Regions from separate parts of the Pseudoalteromonas sp. HL-AS1 genome, predicted to be linked through region 2. Evidence: predicted binding sites of a transcription regulator. Region 2 holds the regulator's gene; each other region holds the start of a gene.
What was found. Region 2 encodes sigma-54, which starts transcription at its own class of promoters, with help from an activator protein. Its sites were predicted from a motif close to GTTGGCACGNNNNTNGNNT; they were not measured.
Positions count from the first base shown of each region.

Region 1: RB214_RS15155 (LiaF domain-containing protein) is a predicted target of sigma-54. The motif match lies at 3,032-3,050, and genes of this name have one in related genera.
Region 3: RB214_RS00090 (EF-hand domain-containing protein) is a predicted target of sigma-54. The motif match lies at 3,597-3,615, and genes of this name have one in related genera.
Region 4: RB214_RS04610 (CsbD family protein) is a predicted target of sigma-54. The motif match lies at 2,631-2,649, and genes of this name have one in related genera.

Region 1 is NZ_CP133569.1:3,261,519-3,267,057, reverse strand. Features, by position in the region: gene RB214_RS15170 (ABC transporter substrate-binding protein) at 1-759, shown strand, start outside; gene suhB (inositol-1-monophosphatase) at 813-1,616, opposite strand; gene RB214_RS15160 (VOC family protein) at 1,860-2,276, shown strand; gene RB214_RS15155 (LiaF domain-containing protein) at 2,315-2,983, opposite strand; gene RB214_RS15150 (BON domain-containing protein) at 3,311-3,877, shown strand; gene RB214_RS15145 (YqaE/Pmp3 family membrane protein) at 3,950-4,108, shown strand; gene RB214_RS15140 (hypothetical protein) at 4,488-4,985, shown strand; tRNA gene RB214_RS15135 (tRNA-Ile) at 5,238-5,314, shown strand.
Region 2 is NZ_CP133569.1:654,689-660,227, reverse strand. Features, by position in the region: gene lptC (LPS export ABC transporter periplasmic protein LptC) at 1-500, shown strand, start outside; gene lptA (lipopolysaccharide transport periplasmic protein LptA) at 490-1,035, shown strand; gene lptB (LPS export ABC transporter ATP-binding protein) at 1,032-1,757, shown strand; gene RB214_RS03080 (RNA polymerase factor sigma-54) at 1,827-3,326, shown strand; gene hpf (ribosome hibernation promoting factor) at 3,353-3,640, shown strand; gene ptsN (PTS IIA-like nitrogen regulatory protein PtsN) at 3,645-4,097, shown strand; gene rapZ (RNase adapter RapZ) at 4,116-4,961, shown strand; gene RB214_RS03060 (HPr family phosphocarrier protein) at 5,004-5,276, shown strand; gene mgtE (magnesium transporter) at 5,409-5,539, shown strand, end outside.
Region 3 is NZ_CP133569.1:22,164-27,702, reverse strand. Features, by position in the region: gene rsmB (16S rRNA (cytosine(967)-C(5))-methyltransferase RsmB) at 1-649, shown strand, start outside; gene trkA (Trk system potassium transporter TrkA) at 736-2,112, shown strand; gene RB214_RS00105 (EF-hand domain-containing protein) at 2,180-2,395, opposite strand; gene RB214_RS00100 (calmodulin) at 2,673-2,885, opposite strand; gene RB214_RS00095 (EF-hand domain-containing protein) at 3,025-3,237, opposite strand; gene RB214_RS00090 (EF-hand domain-containing protein) at 3,306-3,518, opposite strand; gene RB214_RS00085 (flagellar brake protein) at 3,969-4,631, opposite strand; gene RB214_RS00080 (TrkH family potassium uptake protein) at 4,676-5,539, opposite strand, start outside.
Region 4 is NZ_CP133569.1:988,889-994,427, reverse strand. Features, by position in the region: gene hrpB (ATP-dependent helicase HrpB) at 1-2,414, opposite strand, end outside; gene RB214_RS04610 (CsbD family protein) at 2,693-2,890, shown strand; gene RB214_RS04605 (molybdopterin cofactor-binding domain-containing protein) at 2,954-5,215, opposite strand; gene RB214_RS04600 ((2Fe-2S)-binding protein) at 5,212-5,539, opposite strand, start outside.

The DNA of each region.
Region 1 (5,539 bases), 1.1 Mb from region 2:
GCTTTAGCGAGTGAGGTAAATATCGTAAATGTAGCGCAGGAGCAGCGTGTGCAATATGCTCGTGACGACTACCTTAACGAGCTATTAGAAAAAGCATTGGTGAGCGCACAATACCCTGCAGAGATTAACCCCGTTTTAATTCATCCCCATCAACAACGTACTTTAATAGCACTAGATACAAAAAATTTAGATTTATACTGGAGTATGAGCAGCCCCGAAAGAGAGTCTTTAGCTATTGCGATTAAAATCCCATTATTTAAAGGCTACATAGGTAAAAGGGCACTATTAACAAGTAAGAACAGCATTGCTAGATTTAAAGGTGTTACTAGCTTAGAGCAGTTAGGCAGGCTTTCTGCGGTACAAGGTCATGATTGGCCAGATACAAAAATAATGGCGTTTAATGGCCTGCATATAAGGCCGTTTGCAAATTATCAGGCTATGTTTGCCTTAACAAGTGCAGGGCGTATTGATTACTTCCCACGTTCATTTATCGAGGTTAATTCAGAGCTAGCGGCAAATAAACAAAGTAACCTAGTGATAGTACCTAATTTATATATGAGTTATCCGACAGGGTTTTATTATTTTGTATCAAATAGTAAGCCAGAGCTTGCAGTGGCAATTAAAAAAGGGCTTGAGATAATGCAAAAAAATGGCGAGTTTGATGCTTTATTTGATGAATATTTCGCAAAAGATTTAAACTCGTTACCTTACGAAAAAGGTAAAACAGTAGAATTAAAGCTAGATAACCCTTATTTTTAAGCACAAAAAAAGGAGCCTAGGCTCCTTTTTAGTATGCTATTAATAGCATTTAATTAGCGAAGTAATGACTCAGTTAATACTGGACGAATTTCGCGAATAATTGCTTGAGTCAGTTTTGGTGAACCACAGATAATATTGCCGCTGTGGTTATAGTTATTACCACCGGCGAAATCTACAACCATACCGCCCGCTTCTTTAACCATTAGTTCGCCCGCAGCAGAGTTCCAAGGTTTTAAACCAATTTCAAAAAATCCATCAACACGGCCAGCTGCAACGTATGCCATATCTAAAGCAGAACAACCTGCACGGCGAATATCAGCAGTGTGTACAAATAATGCTTTAAACGCTTCAGTGTATGCATCCATGTGGTTTTTGTTTTTAAAAGGGAAACCAGTAGCAAGTACAGTGCCTGCAAGAACCGTAGTTTTGCTAACGCGTAGACGTTTACTGTTTAACTGAGTGCCTTGACCGCGAGATGCAGTGAAAAGCTCACCACGAATTGGATCATAAATAACAGCTTGGTCTAAACGACCTTTAACTTTAAGTGCGATAGAAACCGCGTAATAAGGGATACCTTTGATGAAGTTAGTTGTTCCATCGATAGGATCTACAATCCATTGGTAATCATCATCCTTGCCTTTATGCTCACCTAGTTCTTCACCAACAATTGAGTGAGTAGGGTAAGACTGTAAAATAGTGTCACGAATTACGGCTTCGGCTTCTTTATCAATGTTAGTTACTAAGTCGTTAGCGCCTTTTTGTTGCACTTCAACTTTTGATAAATCTTCACTTGCGCGAAGTAAAATTTTGCCTGCGTTGCGCGCAGCGCGAACCGCAATGTTTAACATTGGATGCATGGTATTACCTTTGGGTTGTAAAAGAACGTTTATATATTTCAGCCGGCGTATTTTAGCGACTTTTGCCATAAAGTAAACAATAAACCCCAAATACTTGTGTTTGTTTTTTATACAAGATTGAAAAGTTTATATATTTTTAAAAAATAATTATCTGCATTTAAATAAATTAAATTTAAATAACACTTTACCTAAAGTTAACTTGAGGTTTTATCGTGCTCCTAACTTAACTGATAGGATAACATTATGTATTTAGAGCACGTAAACTTAGTCGCGAGTGATATAGATAGTATGCTTACATTTTATCGCGCTGTATTTCCACATTGGTCGATTAGAAGTGAGGGCAGAGGTGATTGGCATGGAAAACCAAGACGCTGGGTACACTTTGGAGATGACACGCATTACATTGCGATAAGCAGTCATGGTGAAGGTGAAAACAGAAACTTATCGGGCCATCAAATTGGTTTTGCACACTTTGCTTATGTAACTAATAATTTAAGCGCAGTAGTAATGCGCTTAAATAAAGCGGGTTTTACTCTAAGCAAGCTAGGTAGCGAGAATCCTTTCAGAAAGAATGTCTACTTTATTGATCCTGCAGGGTTTGAAGTTGAGTTTGTAGAGTATTTAAGTGATATACCAAGCGAGCGAAATAACGATTTATAATAAAATACCAAGCAGCACGTTAAAGTGCTGCTACTCAATTATAGTGAGCGGTTATTATTACCCGTGCCAAACTGGGTTTTTAGCTCATTTGCAAAGCTTATAAATTTTTCTTTAATTGTGCGCTTTATTTTCACTTCAACCGAGCCCATTACTGCCTTTCCTTCAATATGAATTGTAGGGCCTTGGCGTTTGTTAAGCGACACAGATTTATTTTCAAGGCTACTTAAAATACAAAACATTTTAGACACTACATTGACATGCTCTGGTACGTAAATTTCATCGCTACCAAAAATACAGTTAACGTGAATAGTTACATTTTGATGCGCAAAAATAGCATCGGTAAAATCAAGCACCACCGATCCCATAAAGTTACTCAGATATATATTTTTTGGCACAACCCACTGACCACTTCGCTCGTTAGATCCTAAAATACTGCGTAATGTAAAATCATCATCACTGTTTTGCTGTGCACTATAATGTGGTGTAAATTGCGATTGTTTTTCTGCTTTATATTGCTGATCGGTATTAAGTGTTAAATCTTCTACTAAGGCTAGTAGTACTTCGTTATTAGGTGCATCCATCGCATTATCTAAACGTCTTTCAAATGCATCAACAGAAATAACACCATGACTGTAATTATAAATTAATTGATCAATCACTTGTTCGCGTACTTGTTCTATTGGGCGGTCTTCAACTTTTACAGACATGAGTTATTCCTTCTTATATTTACTATTGATACTGCTCTTGTAGTTAAGCTGCAAACCGCGTACCAAATATAATTTCATTAATTATCAATTGGTTATTTTTAACGGTGTTTTTTGTTTTGTTATATTAACGATAGATTAACCAAAAGAGCAACTATCTAGCTATTTTCACTATTTGAGAAAGTTTTACCGAGTAGCCTGTAAATAGTTACACAAACATAGATAAGGTTTTATCTTTTAATTAACTCAAGCCCTTGAATTTTAAGTATAAATAAAGTTGGCCTGAAGCTCGCATTAGTTAAAGTGTCTTTAATCAAAAGGAGAAAGATTATGAAAACATTTAACAAATCTATTATCGCAGCTCTAGTTCTTGGTACTACGGCTATGGGTGCCCAAGCAAACAGCTGGGAAAACGAAAGTAAAGATGCTTGGATTGATGGTAAGGCAGAAACCGTTCTACTTATGAACACTAATCTAAACAACTTTGACATTAACACTGATGTAAAAAATGGCAAGGTAGTACTTACAGGTAAAGTTAATAGCGAACTTGATAAAGAGCTAGCAGAAGAACTTGTACTTAGCCTAGATGGTGTAACTGATGTTGATAACAGCCTTACTGTTGTTAAAAGCATGGACACCGAAGATAAAAGCAACGACATGATGGACGATGATGATAACGACCTAACGGACGCTAAAATCACCACTGTAATCACAACTCGATTCCTGTTTGACTCAGAAGTAGGTGGTACAGACATTGATGTTGATACCGACAACGGTGTGGTAACTCTGAATGGCTCTGTAGAGTCTGAAGCTGAAAAGCAACTAGCAGTTAAAATTGCTAAAAATGCTGAAGATGTTCGCGACGTAGTTGATAAACTAGCTATTGTTGCTGAATAATACAGTATGGTTAAGGCCCAGTAATGCTGGGCTTTAAGTCTTTTTAATGCTTAATTTAAATGGAGTTTGATCATGGATATTATTCGTATAATACTTTCGGTTTTATTACCGCCATTAGGTGTGTTTTTGCAAGTTGGCTTAGGTATGCATTTTTGGTTAAATATTCTATTAACACTGCTAGGTTATTTCCCAGGGTTAATACATGCAATCTACATTATTGCGAAAAAATAATGACAGATTATATATTGTGTAAGCCGACTACTGAGGTTTAGCTAAATACTTCAGTACCGATCGGCTCACAATATTAGTTTTTAGAGAGTTTTTAGATAGTTTTTAGGTTAAATCCAATTTTTAAAGCTCTTCAACCCATTAATTCACTTCCTTAACCCACTCCCAATATTATTTTAAAACTATATTTATTGTTTACTAATAAGCTTTCCAGCTAACAGTCGCGCTCAGTTTCTGACTTGATGCCATTTAGGAAATCTTCAACATTAGTGTGTTTATACATCTACAATATACAATCAAATACTTTATTATTTAGTGACAATATTACCTTCACTTCTAGTGTTATCATTAAACTAGGTTCTAGGCATATTGAGGTAGTTAATTGAATATTCGACTTATAATGTCAGGCGTTGTGTCTTTCGTTTTTTATTTTAGTTGGGCCTACTGGGCAAATAGTGCGGCAGACATTGCTAAATCGGTCACTCTTCAAGCTGCATTAGTGCAAGGTTTGTATAGTGGATTTGTAACGCTGTTTTTTACCTTTATTTTAGAAAAGGTCGTCAACAAGTATAAGTTTAGTTATGTAACGCTTGCGTTCGTAACTCCAATTATTTGTATGTTTCATTCTAAAACACCACAAAACGTAGCAATACGACAAAGTTTTAATAATGCAATTAACTCTAGCGCTTCGTATTTAAGTAATAAAAAAATAGCAGGCGTACTTTTGGCGCCTATTATTCCGATTACTGTTCAATCGAGCTTAGTGATTATGGTGAATGTAGTTAATCAGACACCTAATTTGGCACTGACAGTAGCCCCAAGCATATTTTTTACAGCCTTGTATGCCTATACATATATGTTAGCTTTGCTTAAAAAGTAGAGGGTTAAATATAAAAGACTATATGGGATAGGGTTTTTTATAATTTAATGCAGTGAATAGCACGGGAAATATCTTACATTTTATGTTTATTCCCACTTAAAAGATTACTATTTAAGCAGTTAGCTTGTTGATTGTTAAAATAAAGGTTTTTGGTAGTGACAAGCACCTAAAAAGTTTTTATACTGCAACCCGCTTTAGTCGCTCTGTGACTGAACGCTTCAAAAATTAACTGCCTGGCAGTTATATAAAGTTGGCCCCTTAGCTCAGTTGGTTAGAGCACACGACTCATAATCGTTAGGTCCCCAGTTCGAGTCTGGGAGGGGCCACCACTTTTACAAAATTCCCAAGTAAATACCTACTAACCGAAATTACCCTGTGCTACCTCTGTGCTACTTTTCACTATAAATCAATTATTAAAAATAGTCCTATCAAATTAATTGATATTGCAATTAATATCTTTAAAGTACGCATTTGGTCTCTTTTTAATAGAGCTAACTAAAAAGGATTCATTGCAGTCATTATTTTATTGGCTGTTAAAGCATATGAGGCAATAT
Region 2 (5,539 bases):
TTTGGTACCCTTATTTTACACAAACAAATATTGTGCCTCAGGCTGAGCCTGAAGTTATTGCTAAGCCTGATTACATAGCTATTGAGCTCAAACAGACAGCCTATGATGAGCAAGGTAAAATTAGCCACAAAGTCACTGCGGCTAAAATGGAGCTATACCAGCAATTAGGTTTCACGTTTTTCGAAAAACCCATTTTCACTTTATATAACGAACAACAAACGTGGCAAATAAATGCAGACGAAGCAACATTATACGAAGATAAACAATTAATTTTAGAAGGTAATGTGGTTGCCAAAAATTTAACCGATAACGCCATGATAGACAAAATCAATGCTGATAATATTCAGGTTGATATAAAGCTATTAACAATGCGTTCGGAGCAACCCGTCATCATCACTGGACCCAATTTAAAAATCACCGGTAAAGGCCTAGAAGCCGACTTAAAAACCGAAGTGATAAAACTAATTAACCATACGCGAACCATATACTATGACCAATAAAATATTAAAATCACTTATAATTCCTACACTTATACTAGCGTTTAATAGTAGTGCTGCAGAGCAAAACACGCAACCTGCTGCCAATCAAATTTCAATAAGTGCCGACAAGCAAGAAGGTCAATTGAAAGCTAATGTGGGTATTTTTGAGAAAAACGTTGAGATTATTCACGGTAATCGCCGCATTACAGCCGATCGCCTCGAAGTACACAAACGTGATGAACTTGGTGATAATAAACAATTATTAATTGCCACAGGTAGCCCTGCGCACTTTGAAGAAAAGCAATCAGACGGCACAACTATGAGCGCCAGTGCTGACGAAGTACGTTATGATGTATCTAAGCGTTTTTTAACGCTTGTTGGTAATGCACAAGTATCGCAAGCCGGACAAAAAATAAATGCTAAAAGCATTACCTACGACATAGAGCAGCAGCTCATCAGTGCCGAAAAAGATGAAAACTCAACTGACCGCGTTCACACAATTTTAGTACCGATCGAAACTAAAAAAAGTAAAAAAGGCGATAAAGGTCAACCATGAGCACATTAAAAGCAGAACTATTAGCAAAAAGCTATAAAGGTCGTGAAGTTGTAAAAAACGTCGGCCTTGAAGTACAAGCTGGCAGTATAGTTGGCTTACTTGGCCCTAACGGTGCTGGTAAAACAACGACTTTTTATATGATTGTAGGGCTTGTTCCTAGCGACAAAGGTAAAATATCTATTGATGATAACGATATTACTCTTTTACCTATGCATAGTCGTGCTAGATTAGGCATAGGCTACTTACCACAAGAGTCATCGATTTTTAGAAAGCTGACTGTTTATCAAAACTTAATGGCCATTTTAGAAACGCGCAAAGAACTAAATAAACAAGCCAGAGAAGACACGCTCAATAACTTATTAGATGAATTTAGCATACAACACATTCGTGATAGCCAAGGTATGGCATTATCGGGTGGAGAACGTCGTCGTGTAGAAATAGCACGAGCGCTGGCAGCAGATCCTAAATTTATATTACTGGATGAACCGTTTGCTGGTGTTGACCCTATTTCGGTATTAGATATAAAGAAAATAATAGAACATCTTAAAAATCGTGGGATTGGAGTATTAATTACCGACCATAACGTAAGAGAGACCCTTGATGTTTGTGAAAAAGCCTACATTGTTTCTCATGGGGAACTGATTGCATCAGGTACTCCAGAACACGTATTAAATGATAAAACAGTACGCGATGTTTACTTAGGCGAGCAATTTAGGCTGTAACATTTACGCCATGTCTTTAAGCATCTGCTAGTATTAATTATAACAACATAAAAGGATTGTTAGAGATACATGAGGCAATCACTACAGCTGCGCATGGGCCAGCAACTTACAATGACTCCACAGTTGCAACAAGCTATTCGTTTGTTGCAACTCAGTACATTGGATCTCCAGCAAGAAATACAAGAAGCTCTCGACAGTAATCCACTTTTAGAGGTTGAAGAGGCAGACTATTCTGAAGACGCTGCTGGTAAAAACGAGCAAAAAGCTGATACCGATGACATAACTGTTAGCGCATCTGCTGATGATGCTCCGAGCGAATATGAACAAGATACTGGTGAAGCACTTGCAAAAGACACGCTAAGTGACGACATGGCTATGGATGTTAGTTGGGATGAGTACATGAGTGCCGCCCCAGCAGCCTCATCAGGTCCAATGCCTGAAGACGAATCTATATACCAAGGCGCCTCTACTGAAACGCTCCATGAGTATTTAATGTGGCAATTACAACTAACGCCATTTAGCCCTACCGATGAAGCCATCGCTATTGCGATTGTAGAGGCCGTCGATGATTCAGGTATTTTAACTCTCAGTTGCGAAGAAATTTTAGAAAGCTTTAATCAAGAAAACGAAGATGATAACGAAGTCGAACTTGATGAAATTGAAGCGGTATTAAAACGCATTCAACTGTTTGATCCTGTTGGTATTGCTGCACGTAGTTTACAAGAGTGTTTGTGTATTCAGCTTAATCAATTTGATAAAGAAACACCTTACATTAATGAAACGAAAATGATTTTAACCGAGCATATTGATCTATTAGCAGCTCGCGACTATCGTACATTAATGAAAAAAACTAAGCTTAAAGAAGAAGAGCTTAAAGAAGTGATGACACTAATACATACTCTCAACCCAAAACCTGCAGATACTATTGTAAGGGAAGAATCTGAGTATGTTATTCCTGATGTGTCAGTTAAAAAAATTAAAGGTCGCTGGGTTGTCGAATTAAACCCAGATAGCATGCCTAAAATTCGTGTTAATAGCCAATACGCGGCAATGTCTCGCACTGTAAAATCAAGTGGCGACAGCCAGTTTATTCGCTCACATTTACAAGAAGCTAAATGGTTTATTAAAAGCTTAGAAAGTAGAAACGACACGCTATTAAAAGTTACTAATTGTATTGTTAAGCAACAACAAGGATTTTTTGAACATGGCCCTGAAGCCATGAAACCAATGGTTTTAAATGATGTCGCTGAAATGGTAGAAATGCACGAATCGACAATTTCGCGTGTGACTACTCAAAAGTACATGCATACACCCCGTGGTATATTTGAGCTTAAATATTTTTTCTCAAGCCATGTAAGTACTGAAAACGGTGGTGAATGTTCATCTACAGCAATACGTGCGCTTATCCGAAAATTAATCGCAGCAGAAAACTCAGCAAAACCATTGAGTGATAGCAAAATAGCGGATATATTGGCTGAGCAAGGAATTAAAGTAGCAAGACGTACAATCGCAAAATACCGTGAATCTCTTGCTATTCCACCGTCAAATCAGCGTAAAAGTCTGATTTAAGACGCTAAACTAAGAGGGTAATGCTTATGCAACTAAACTTAACTGGTCGTCACGTAGAATTAACCGATTCACTAAGAGACTATATTAATACTAAATTTGCGAAGCTTGAAAGACACTCTGATCATATTAATAATGTTCATGTCATTCTCGATGTAGAAAAATTAAATCAAAAAGCAGAAGCCACAATACACGTAAGCGGTGCTGAGCTATTTGCCTCTACAGAACATCAAGATATGTATGCCGCTATTGACTCGTTGATCGACAAGCTCGATCGCCAAGTAATCAAACACAAAGAGAAGCTTGCTCGACACTAATATGATGAAATTAAGTTCACTTATATGCCAGGACTGCAGCAAAGCTGCGGTCCTTTTTAATAGCAAAAAAAGAATTTTAGAGTTCATTAGCGAACTTGCTCACGACAAACTTCCGTATTTACCGCAACAAGATATTCTTAATGCTTTAATGAGCAGAGAGAAATTAGGTAGTACAGGTATAGGGCGTGGCATTGCTATTCCTCATGGAAGAATGAGCGGTGCAGAAGAGCCTTTGGCTTTAGTGCTCGTTAGCGAAACTCCAATAAACTTTGATGCAATCGATAATCGCCCTGTTGATATTTTTGTCGCACTCATCGTACCAGATGGCGATAACCAGCAGCACTTAAAGACTCTAGCAACCATTGCTGATAAACTAAACAACAAAGATTTTTGTAAACAGTTACGCAGTGCAAAATCTGATACTGAGCTTTACCAAGTTATTGTCGATCAATCATAGTTTTATAAAGGGTGTTAAATGGAGTTAATTATCATAAGTGGCCGTTCTGGTTCTGGAAAGTCGGTTGCTTTGCGCGTTGTAGAAGATTTAGGTTATTATTGCGTAGATAATATTCCAGTAAACCTACTACCTTCATTAGTTCGCAGTGTGTCTGATAGCTACGATAAAATTGCTGTTAGCATAGATGTGCGCAACATCCCTAAAGAACAAGATGAATTTAACGATATTCTTGAATACTTGCCTGGCTTTGCAAACCCTACGTTGTTTTATTTAGATAGCGACGATCAGACATTGATCAAACGCTTTTCTGAAACACGCAGATTACACCCACTATCAATAGACTCGTTGCCGCTTGATTTAGCCATCAAAAAAGAAAAAGAATTACTTGATGTATTAACCACTCGCGCCGACTTTATGATAGATACGACTGATTTAAGTGTTCATCAACTCGCTGAATCTATTCGTGAAAAGATTTTAGGTAAAAAAGATAAGCAACTGATTGTCACATTTGAATCATTTGGTTTTAAACACGGTATACCAAAAGAAGCAGACTACGTATTTGATGCACGCTTTTTACCAAATCCACACTGGGAACCAGAGTTAAAGCCTTTAAATGGGTTAGATCAACCGGTTAAAGACTATTTAGCTAATCACAGCATAGTGCAAAAATTCACATGGCAAATTCAAACATTTGTACAAACGTGGTTACCACATTTAGAACGAAATAACCGCAGTTATTTAACCATTGCTATTGGGTGTACAGGCGGGCAACATCGCTCTGTGTATTTAGCGCAAACTATCGGTGAAAGTTTCGCAATGACACATCCCAATGTAAAAATTCGCCATCGCGAGCAAGAAAAATAATATAGCTGAATAATCACCTGTTCAGCTTAGGTAGAGTAAGTTATGCATTGTGAAGATACCTTTTTAATAAAAAACAAATTAGGCTTACACGCCAGAGCAGCTACTGTGCTTGCGCAATTAGCAGTACAATTTGATGCGACAATCACATTATTCCAAGATGACAAAGAAGCAGCAGGCGATAGCGTACTTGCACTAATGTTACTTGAAAGTAGCCAAGGAAAAGAAGTTAAAGTTGTTTGTAAAGGCCCTGATTCTGAGCAAGCTTTACACGCTGTTGGAGAATTAATAGCACAACGCTTTAATGAACAAGAATAACCTGTTTTATAAAAACAATATTCGCATTACTAATGCTTCAATTAAAACAGATATATAAAATAGATAGGTTAGTAACGCCAGTTAACTCACCTCCCCCCCATAAAGTAATATAACAATTTATAAAGGACGCCAATGCCTGAAGCTTTTGAACAAGATTACCCACTACAGCAACTAAAACAGGTGACGAAGTCACTCAATAGTGGTCAATTTGTTCAAGTTAGGCGCATGCTCGCAAAAACGGCTCCTTGTGATACCGCATTATT
Region 3 (5,539 bases), 630 kb from region 2:
TGATGTATTTTCGTTGCCTGAGTTTGATACAGGTGCATGTTCAGTACAAGATGCTGCTGCACAGTTGGCAGCCCGCTTTTTAGAACCTAAAGCAGATGACTATATTTTGGATGCCTGCGCAGCACCTGGCGGTAAAACATGTCATATTTTAGAGCTTGCTGATGCAGATGTACTTGCACTTGATAGCGACTCAACTCGCCTTGAACGTGTTAAGCAAAACTTAACTCGCATTGGCTTAGGTGCAGACCTACAATGTGGCGACGCATCACAACCACATACATGGTGGGATGAAAAATTATTTGATCGTATTTTACTTGATGTGCCTTGTTCGGCCACTGGTGTAATTCGCCGTCACCCTGACATAAAATGGTTACGTCGCGCATCAGACATCGAAGACTTAGCTAAGTTACAAAGCGATATTCTTGATAGCATTTGGCCACTGTTAAAACCAGGTGGCACATTGGTATATGCTACGTGTTCGGTTCTTCCACAAGAAAACCAACAGCAAGTTGCTAAGTTTTTAGCTAATAATGATGATGTAGAACATATACCTCTACACGAAAACGATACCGTAACAACGCCAGGTTTGCAGTTACTGCCCGGTGAAAGTGATGGATTTTATTACGCTAAGCTAGTTAAAAAAGCCTAATAGCCGTACACTAAATAGTTAGCCATTTATGAAACATTAAATGGCTATTTTTTTAATTAAATTATGATCAATACCACGGGTAAATAATGAAAATAATTATACTCGGTGCCGGGCAAGTTGGTGCTACGCTTGCTGAAAACTTAGTTGGCGAACAAAACGAAATTACCGTTGTTGATATAGACGGTAACCGATTACGTGAACTTCAAGATAAGTACGACTTACAAGGGGTTATGGGCCACAGCGCGCATCCTGATGTATTACGCCGTGCAGGTGCTGAAGATGCCGATATGATTATTGCGGTAACCAGTTCAGATGAAGTGAACATGGTTGCATGCCAAGTGGCGTACAGTATTTTTAAAACGCCCACTAAAATTGCCCGCATTCGCTCAGAGCAATATTTAAAATACCGCGAAAAACTATTTCAAAACGATGATTTACCAATCGATCATTACATTGCTCCCGAAGCACTGGTCACTAAGTATATTCGCCGTTTAATTGACTACCCTGGTGCTCTGCAAGTATTGCAGTTTGCTGATGGCATGCTCTCGTTAGTAGCCGTAAAAGCTTACTATGGCGGTTTACTTGTAGGTTATGCGTTATCTGCACTTAAAGAACACATCCCTAATGTAGAGACTCGTGTTGCCGCTATTTATCGTCAAGGTAAAGCAATAAAACCATTGGGTACCACTGTTATTGAAGCAGATGACGAAGTATTCTTTATTGCCGCTACAAAACACATACGCGCAGTAATGAACGAGCTACAAAAACTTGAACGTTCTTACAAAAAAATTATGATAGCTGGTGGCGGTAACATTGGGGCAGGCCTTGCCCGCTCTCTTGAAAAAAACCACACCGTTAAACTAATTGAACGCAGTAAAGAACGTGCCGAGCAACTCTCAGAAATGCTCGATAACACGGTTGTTTTTTGTGGTGACGCATCTGATCAAGAACTGCTCTCAGAAGAGCATATTGAACAAGTAGATGTGTTTATTGCCGTAACCAATGACGATGAAGCAAACATTATGTCAGCCATGCTTGCAAAACGTATGGGCGCACAAAAAACCATGGTGCTTATCCAGCGTGGTGCTTACGTTGATTTGGTACAAGGCGGCGAAATAGATATTGCCATATCCCCACAACAAGCAACAATATCAGCGTTATTAACGCACGTACGCCGTGGTGATATTGTTAATGTGTACTCATTACGCAAAGGTGCAGCAGAAGCAATTGAAGCCGTTGCTCATGGCGATGAAAACACTTCAAAAGTGGTTGGCCGTGCTATTGCCGACATTAAACTCCCTGCGGGTACTACTATTGGCGCAATAGTACGTAACGACGATGTACTGATAGCCCACGATGATACAATTATTATGTCGGGCGATCATGTCATTATGTTTCTAATCGACAAGAAACACATTACCGTTGTAGAAAAGCTATTCCAGGTAAGTGCTATATTCTTATAATTATTTGGCGTAAACGCAAAAAAGCCGCTGACTAAGGCGGCTTTAGTGGAGTATCTTCGAATATTGATTACTGTACCTTTGAAAACTCTTCTTTAGAGATTTCACCATTTCCATCAGTATCTAAATCATCAAAAATCTTTACAAGCTGAGGGTTAACCTTTGCTTCTTCCATTGTAATCGCACCGTCGCCATCTGCATCAAAAGAGGCAAAGTCCACTGCTGCATATGCTGCTGATGAAGATGCTAAAACGATAACTGCAAGTGTTGTATTGAATGTTTTCATAATAATATTCCTAGTAATATGGGAAGTCCTTTTCAAAGATCCCTGACTGTGAAAAATGTTTAATCTGAAAAAGGTTAGTTAACCTGTACTCTGGTTAAGAGATTTACTAACGTATTGAATCATGGTGATATTTAAATTTATTTTCTCTAGCCAGAGATTTTCAGTGAAAACAAGGCGAATTTACGCGTCAATAGCGGGCCTATTGCAAGTAAATTCAACGCAGTTAGCGCTGAAAATAGCTGCTAGAGATAGATTTATTATCCAGAGTTCAGGTTAATTAGTAATTAGCAAACTCTTCTTTAGAAAGCTCGCCGCTACCGTCGGTATCTAGCTCAATAAACTCGGCCATTAAATCTGTATCAACTGCCGCTTCGCTTGGGCTAATTGTGCCGCTACCATCAATATCAAGGCTATCAAAACCTGATGCTGCAAATGCAGCAGAAGAAGACGCTAGTGCTATAAGTGCTAATGCTTTATTTAAATTTTTCATAACTTAATCCTTCAATGTTCTATCAAAAAAATTGCTTCGTTTAACTTAAAACGTAATTTTTCACTTCCTTGTTATCCTCTTTCGTAAGCTCCCTTGCCTACTTAGGTTGTCTTTGGCAACTCAGGATAAATACTTTAAATTAAGCTTCTGAAAATTCTTCTTTTGATAACTCACCATTTTGGTCAGTATCAAGTTCTGAGAACATACTCATTAGCTTTGCATCTACTGATGCCTCTGCTTGGCTAATTGTGCCACTGCCATCTACATCTAATGTATCGAAATCTGTTGCTGCAAACGCGGCTGAAGAAGATGCTAGTGCCACAAGTGCTAATGCTTTATTTAATGTTTTCATAACGTGTATCCTTCAATTTTATGAGTAATGTGGGGCTCTTAGTAGCGTAGCGCCCCAGAGTTTTAAGCTTATACTTGTGAAAACTCTTCTTTAGATAGTTCGCCGTCTTGGTCTGTATCAAGTTCAGAGAACATGCTCATTAATTTTGCGTCTACTGATGCTTCTGCTTGGCTAATAGTGCCACTGCCATCCACATCAAGTGTGTCAAAGTCTGTTGCAGCAAAAGCGGCTGAAGAAGATGCAATAGCGATAAGTGCTAAAGTTTTATTAATGCTTTTCATAATATGTATCCTTCAAATTTATGTGTGCGATTAAGTATTTCACTTTGAATCACGATTTCGTTCAGTACACCTAGGGTATAACAAATTAGATGCCAACATTTAAAAGCTATTAAATTTCAGATAGTTAAATGTAAAATTCATAAAAAGAAGGGATTTTTAAAGTAATTACTGTTGCCTTTTAGCAACGCACTTCAGAGTGGATACATTAAAACTATTAAAAACATATAGTTATGTTTAGATAAAAAGATACATTTTTAAATGTATGGAAATTAAAGAAGGGGATTTATAGAATAATTCAGATAAATTTTAACGAGGTAGATTTAATAACACAAAAAATAATACGTAATGCACTGTTTTATTTAAATAATATATTTAATTATATAAAAACAAAAAATACTTTATAAATACTCACGTAAAACGCCATTTTGTTGCAAATAAGCGAAAAACGATTTATTCAACGGTGGGCTCAAGCGCAGATGGGTCTATAAAATGCTCTTTCATAAAGGTTTTCATTTCATCCTCGCTTGCTAGTAGCTTAATTCCGCAGTGCACGCCTGCGACATGTTCCTTAGCACTGCAAATTTCGCCTTCAAAACTTTTATCGCTGCTATTGAGTATTACTGTGCATTGCATATCTTTAATATTTTCATCTTGCTGATCACCTCTAATATCAAACATTACTCCTGTTAGCGAAATGTCTTTAATGAGGCCTTCAAGTATTCTGTCGTCACTTAGCTTTAGCTTTGCAGGTAATAAGGTAGGTATACGCGTTTGCGAGCGCAGTGCAAATAACTGCACCTGCTTAGGATAGTTAATAAATATAAGCTTAGCCGGGTGAGACGCAACCGACATTATTTGTTGGCGAAACGCTATAACTTGCCCACCACTACCTTCAATTAATGCTCTAACAACAACCATTACACCATCACGTAAATAGTCACTACTAGCAGGTAAACGTCTAGAGTTTGGGTAATTTAAAATAATAAATTTATTTTCAAGCAAACCAACAAACTCGGTTTTTACACGTTTACTGTCGGTTGGGGTTAATATTTCTAAATCGACCAAACCACTTGTAGTTAGTTGATGTAATTTGTCTAGATTTGAAGTTGGCATATCCCTTTCCCACTAACTTGTATATTAAAATTTAAACGACTCGTTTAACCACGCCAAAATGTAGGCGTAAATAGCACTAATAAGGTAAATATTTCTAGGCGACCAAACACCATTGCAATGGTCAGTAACCATTTAGCCCCATCGGTTATAGCACCATAATGCGATGCTACATCTCCTAAACCTGGGCCTAAGTTATTTAAACAAGCAGCAGTGGCTGAGAACGCAGTTATGTTATCCATACCCGTGCCCATAAGCGCTAACATAATAATAATAAATACCAGCGCATAAGCAGAGAAAAAACCCCACACAGCTTCTACTACTTTATCTGGCAACGCCTTACGACCCAGCTTGATTGAATATATAGCACGAGGATGCACTAAACGATTGAGCTCACGCACACCCTGTAAATAAAGTAAGAACACGCGCACTACTTTCATACCACCACCGGTAGAGCCTGCACAGCCACCAATAAAGCTCGAAAATATAAGTAAAATAGGTAAAAACAATGGCCATGTTGAAAAGTTATCCGTAGCAAAGCCTGCTGTTGTACTCATTGAAACAGCTTGAAATAACGCCTGATCGAGGGTTTCATCGCCATTAGCAAATATTTCGTTAGAGGAAAGTACAGTAAAACAAATAACCACCAGGGCTAATTGAATACACAAAAACACCTTAAACTCTGGGTCTCTGATATAAACTTGTATATTACGACTGGCCACTGCGGCGTAATGCAGGGAGAAGTTAACAGCGGCAATAATTAAAAAGAACACACAAATAAAGTTAATTACAGGGCTGTCAAAGTGACCCATGGAGGCGTCGTAAGTAGAAAAACCACCTATCGCCACCGTTGAGAATGCATGACATATCGCATCAAACCACTCCATCCCTGCAGCCCAATAAGCCAGCAT
Region 4 (5,539 bases), 330 kb from region 2:
TTTACTCTATTTGTTGCAACGCTGTTGGCTGGGTCGTCTGGCCAAAAATGTTTAGGGTAGCGGCCTTTCATTTCCTTTTGCACATCGCGGTAACTGCTATCCCAAAAGTGGGCTAAATCTTGAGTAAGTTGCAATGAACGTTTACCTGGCGATAGCAGCTCCATAAGCAATGGCAATTTACCGTTGGCAAGCATAGGCGTACTGGTCAAGCCGTAAACTTCTTGCATACGCACGCTTAGCTTTGCGGGGCCATCAAGCTGGTATTCTATTTTTATATTTGAGCCACTTGGCACCGTTAAGCGCAGTGGTAACAGTGCTTTTAAAGCTGTTTGTTGTTGCCAATCAAAACAGTTTTGTAATGCTTCAAAGTAGTTAAACTTTTTAAGCTGCGTGAGCGTTTTAATATCTTCTAAAAACACGCCTAGCCACTGCGCTGCATTTTGAATAAGTTGTTGCTCGTTTATTTGCGGGAATTTATCGGGCATTAAATTACTTGCTAGGCTCATACGTATCAGCAATTGTTGCGCATCAGGTTGCTCGTTAAATAAAGCAAAACCGTGTTTAGTAAATAAGCTAAGCCACGCTTTAGCACGCTCGCTCTTATCTAGTTTTTGTTTACTAGGCTGGCTGCTGAGCGTTATAGCCCCGAGTTTCACTTCATCTTGATGAATAAAGCGCGCTGATTTTTCATCAAACTCACAACGAGTAAGTTTACTAAATAAATGCGGTAAAAATTCTTGTAACTCAAATGGGTTAAGTGCGGTGGCTGCAAATATACGCCCACCTTTGTGCCCGTCCATGGTTGCTATAGCTAAGTAATCGTCGTTGTGCCAGTAATCGACATTTAACTCAGCACCAGCACCATTGGCAAGTAAATAACCATTACCGCGCTTTTTAGCGATGCGATCGGGGTATGCCAATGCCACTAGCAAACTAATATAATGCGTATTTAATTCGCTGTTTTCGTCTTTTACTTTTAAGCGGCTTTGCCAATATTTTAACTGTTGTTTAAATACCGGATGCGGACGTTGCTGCTGGCTATGCAGCGCTAAACTCAACTCGTTTGCACTATTTACACGGCTCTCAAGTAATGCCACTAAATAAATAGCGAGCCTAAAAATACCAGGGAGTTGGTCATCAAGTATTTGTGCTTTTAATAGCATATGCGCCAAACGAATATCAGCACCAAAACCTAACATTTTACTGCCAAGCGGTGTGAGCTTACCTTTGCTATCAATAGCTTCTAGCATGTTAAGCAGATTACTTGCTTGCCCGCATTGCTGCTCAGTGGGCTTATCGAGCAAGGTTAGCTCATCAATACTGGCTCCCCACTGCTTTGCCTCAAGCATAAGTTGGCTTATGTCTGATGTGAGTATTTCGGGATTGTCATGGCTATTACGTCGCTCGAAGGTTTGCTTTGAGCCAATTCGATAAACAATGCCCGGCTCTATTCGTCCTGCACGCCCTGCACGCTGCACAGCAGACGAGCGCGATATGCTTTGTGTTGTGAGCTCTGTAACCCCTGTTTTTAAATTAAAGGTCGCTGCACGGCGCTTGCCGCTGTCAATTACAATGCGTATGCCTTCAATAGTTAAACTGGTTTCGGCTACATTGGTGGTAAGCACTACTTTGCGCATGCCGTTTGGTGCAGGAGCAATAGCAGTTTGCTGATTGGCTTTATCTTGCTCGCCAAATAGTGTTGCAACTTGGCAGTTACTGGGTAAATCGCTCAGTGCTTGTTGCACGCGTAGTATTTCAAATTGCCCGGGTAAAAATACCAATGCGCTGCCTGTTTGCTCATTAAGTGCTTGTTTTATTATGTTAGGAATTGCATCAAGCCAGCGACTTTCATCTTTTATGGGTATGTATACTTCATCTATTGGATAGCTGCGACCGCTTGATTGAATTACAGGGCAGTCAAAAAAGGCTGTATAGCGCTCTGTATCTAGCGTTGCCGACATAAGCATAATAGTTAAATCTTCACGCAGTGCACTTTGGGTCTCGAGCGCAAAGGCAAGTGAGGTATCGGCTGCAATTGAACGCTCATGAAATTCATCAAATATCAGTAAATCAATATCGCTTAATTCGGGGTCGTTTTGCAACATGCGCGTTAACATGCCTTCGGTGACTATTTCGAGGCGCGTATTAGCGCTTACTTTACTCTCGCCCCTAATCCGCAAGCCCACACTTTGCCCAACACTCTCGTTTTGGCACTTTGCTAAGTAACTTGCAATATTACGTGCAGCTAAACGGCGAGGCTCTAGCATTACAATACGTTTAAAATGTCCGTCACGCATAAGCTGTAGCGGCAACCACGTAGATTTACCCGCACCAGGCGGTGCTTGTAATAACGTAATAGGATTACTTTGTAATGTAGTAACGAGTTGTTGATATATGTCTTGAACCGGCAGCACAGCTATTTACCCTAAATTGCTTTGTGTGCATTGTAACAAAAACCAAAAATAAACGCTCAAGCTGTGGTTATAAAGGATTTAATTAAGGGTTACATAATCAGAAATAATTACAGACCGCTCTGTACATTTTTTAAGGATGTGCTCACAACATTAATCATTACTGCCTCAACAAAAACATAAAACACTGATTATTAATATAAAATAAATATTTAACTTGTTGGTACACGCCTTGCTCCTTTTATACTGAACGTTAATTAAATCTAAGTAAGGAGAAACTTATGAACAGCGATCGTATGAAAGGTAATTGGAACGAACTTAAAGGTAAGGCTCAACAAAAATGGGGCGATCTTACCAACGACGATTTAGACAAAATTGAAGGTAGCCGTACAGAGCTTGTGGGTAAAATCCAGCAGCAGTATGGTAAATCTAAAGAAGAAGCAGAGCGTGAAGTTGATGAGTTTGAAAAAACTCACTAATCGCTAACTTCTAAAAAAACCGCCATTTTGGCGGTTTTTTTGTTTAAGCTGTAGGTTATTTAGCTACGCTTTTAGCTGGTCACCTATTGGTAACTGCCTAATACGCTTTCCGCACGCGGCAAAAATAGCATTACATAATGCTGGCGCATAAACTGGTGTAGATGGCTCGCCTACCCCTGCTGGTGGTGCATCACTTGGTACTATTTCAACGTCAACTTCAAGAGGTGAGTCGCTCATACGCGGTACGCGATAATCATGAAAGTTACTTTGCTGCACGCGGCCTTTATCAAAGGTAATACCATCGCTGATTGCAGTTGTAATCCCATAAATAGAGCCACCTTGGGTTTGGTTTTTAACGGTGTCGGTGTTTACAACCGTACCCGCATCAATGGCAACCCACGATTTAATTACGTTTAAATCGCCAGCATCCGACACTTCTACTTCAACTACCGTAGCTACGTAAGTTAAAAAGCTTCTGTGTGCTGCTATGCCTAAACCTCGCCCTTTAGGAAGTTCTCGCCCCCATTTACTCATGTCAGCTACTTTTTCAATAACATGGCGCAGTCTGCCAATATCTAAAGGGTAAACCTCTTTATCGCCACCGTAATTATCGTATGTGGCATTTTGCTCAGTTACATCAACAATGCGACTCGGACCTATGGTGTCTAGTAAATAGTCTTTCTGGTCGCGACCGGCTTTGTGCGCTGCTTCGCCAATAAATGACTGAATAGCAAAGGCATGAAAAATATTTGATACAGAACGCATCCAACCAATTCGTGCTTTGGCAGGGGCATCACCGTTTTCTAACTTCATGTTAGGTGTGTTAATTGGGTTATCGGTAAACCCTAAGCGCAGTTCAAAGCTCCCTGGCGTAGTCGCCCCTTCTGAAAAGGTAGAGGTAATTGGTGAAAACGCGGTGCGGTGTAAATACGATTCTATTGCGCCATTTTTATCTAGCGATGCTTCAATGTGCTGAGCCGAAACCGCATGGTAAAAACCATGTTGTATGTCGTCTTCACGCGTCCATTGCACACGAATAGGCTTGCCTACTTTCATTGAAAGGTAAGCTGCTTCTGCTGAAAAGTCAGGTTTTGACTTACGCCCAAAACCGCCTCCTAACATGGTAACGTGAACATTAATTTTGCTCTCATCCATGCCAAGCATTGCAGCCACTGTTTTCATATCGGCTTGTGGATTTTGCGTAGCAGCCCATATATCAACACTATCTTTGTTGTACATAGCTGTTGCACACGGCGGCTCCATTGGTGCTTGAGCAAGATGCGGCGCGTAATAATCAGCTACGAGTTTATTGCTCGATTTAGCCAACACGCCCATGGCATCGCCTTTATCACGTATGTTTGCCTGTGGAGTTTGTACTGTTTTTAGTAATGACTTTTTAAATTCTTCTGAATTGTAATCGCCATTTTTGCCATCATCCCACACGACTTTTAATGCTTTACGCCCTTGCCATGCAGCCCATGTGTTTTTAGCTATAATTGCAATACCGCCTTTTGGCTGAAACTGCGGCGCGCCTTTTGGTGCAGGTATTTCAATAACATCTACAACGCCGTTTATCGCTTTTGTAGCACTGGCATCAAACGACTTAACAACACCGCCTACTACCGGCGGGCGTTCAATTATAGCCACTAGCGCTTGTGGTTCGCGTACATCGGCTGCAAATATTGCTTTACCTGTTACTAAATCGGCTAAATCTATGTGCGCCATGCCAGTATTAATGTAGCGCCATTCTTTGCGTGTTTTAAGTGTTAGTTTGTCAGCTTCTGGTGGCGTTATTGTAAGCGCTAAGTCGATTAAATCTTTATAAGTAAGCGATTTACCTGAGCTGTGTGTAACAACGTGTTGATTGGCTGTACAGGTCTGCGGGTCAACTTTCCAATACTTAGCGGCAGCGTGCTGCATCATGTAACGCACACTTGCGCCCATTTCACGCAGGCGCTTCATGTTGTAGCGAATACTGCGCGAGCCATCGGTATTTTGATCGCCATATTTAGGGTCGCCCTTACCCTGAATAACAATAACCTTATCCCACGCGGCTTCCATTTCATCGGCAACTATTTGTGCAATCGCGGTGCGAATTTGCTGACCCATTTCAGAGCGATGGCAGGTTATTTCAACCATGCCGTCTGGGCGCAGTGCAATAAATAAGTTTGCGCGTTTTGCTTGCTCAGATGGCTGCTCTAATACACCCGCAAATGCTCTTGGCGCACTGCCTACAAAATAAGTACCAAGTACCAATGCACCTATTGCGCTAGTTTTTAAAAACTTACGGCGGTTTAAATCAAAGTATTTGTTATCTTGGTTCATACTTCTTCCCCTTGTTCATTTGGGTCAAAATATTGAACACTCGCCATTGTTTTAGCAGCTGATTTAATTGCTTTATGAATACGCGGGTATGTACCACAACGGCAAATATTTCCCGACATATTACTTACTATTTCATCGTCAGTTGGGGTTGGGTTTGCTGCTAATAAACTCGCAGCTTGCATCATTTGGCCGCACTGGCAAAAACCACACTGCGGTACTTTATGCTCAACCCATGCTTGTTGCACTGGATGGTCGCCCTGCTCGCTTAGCCCTTCAATTGTCGTAATTGAACGCCCTGCTGCTGCCGCTACAGGCAATACACAC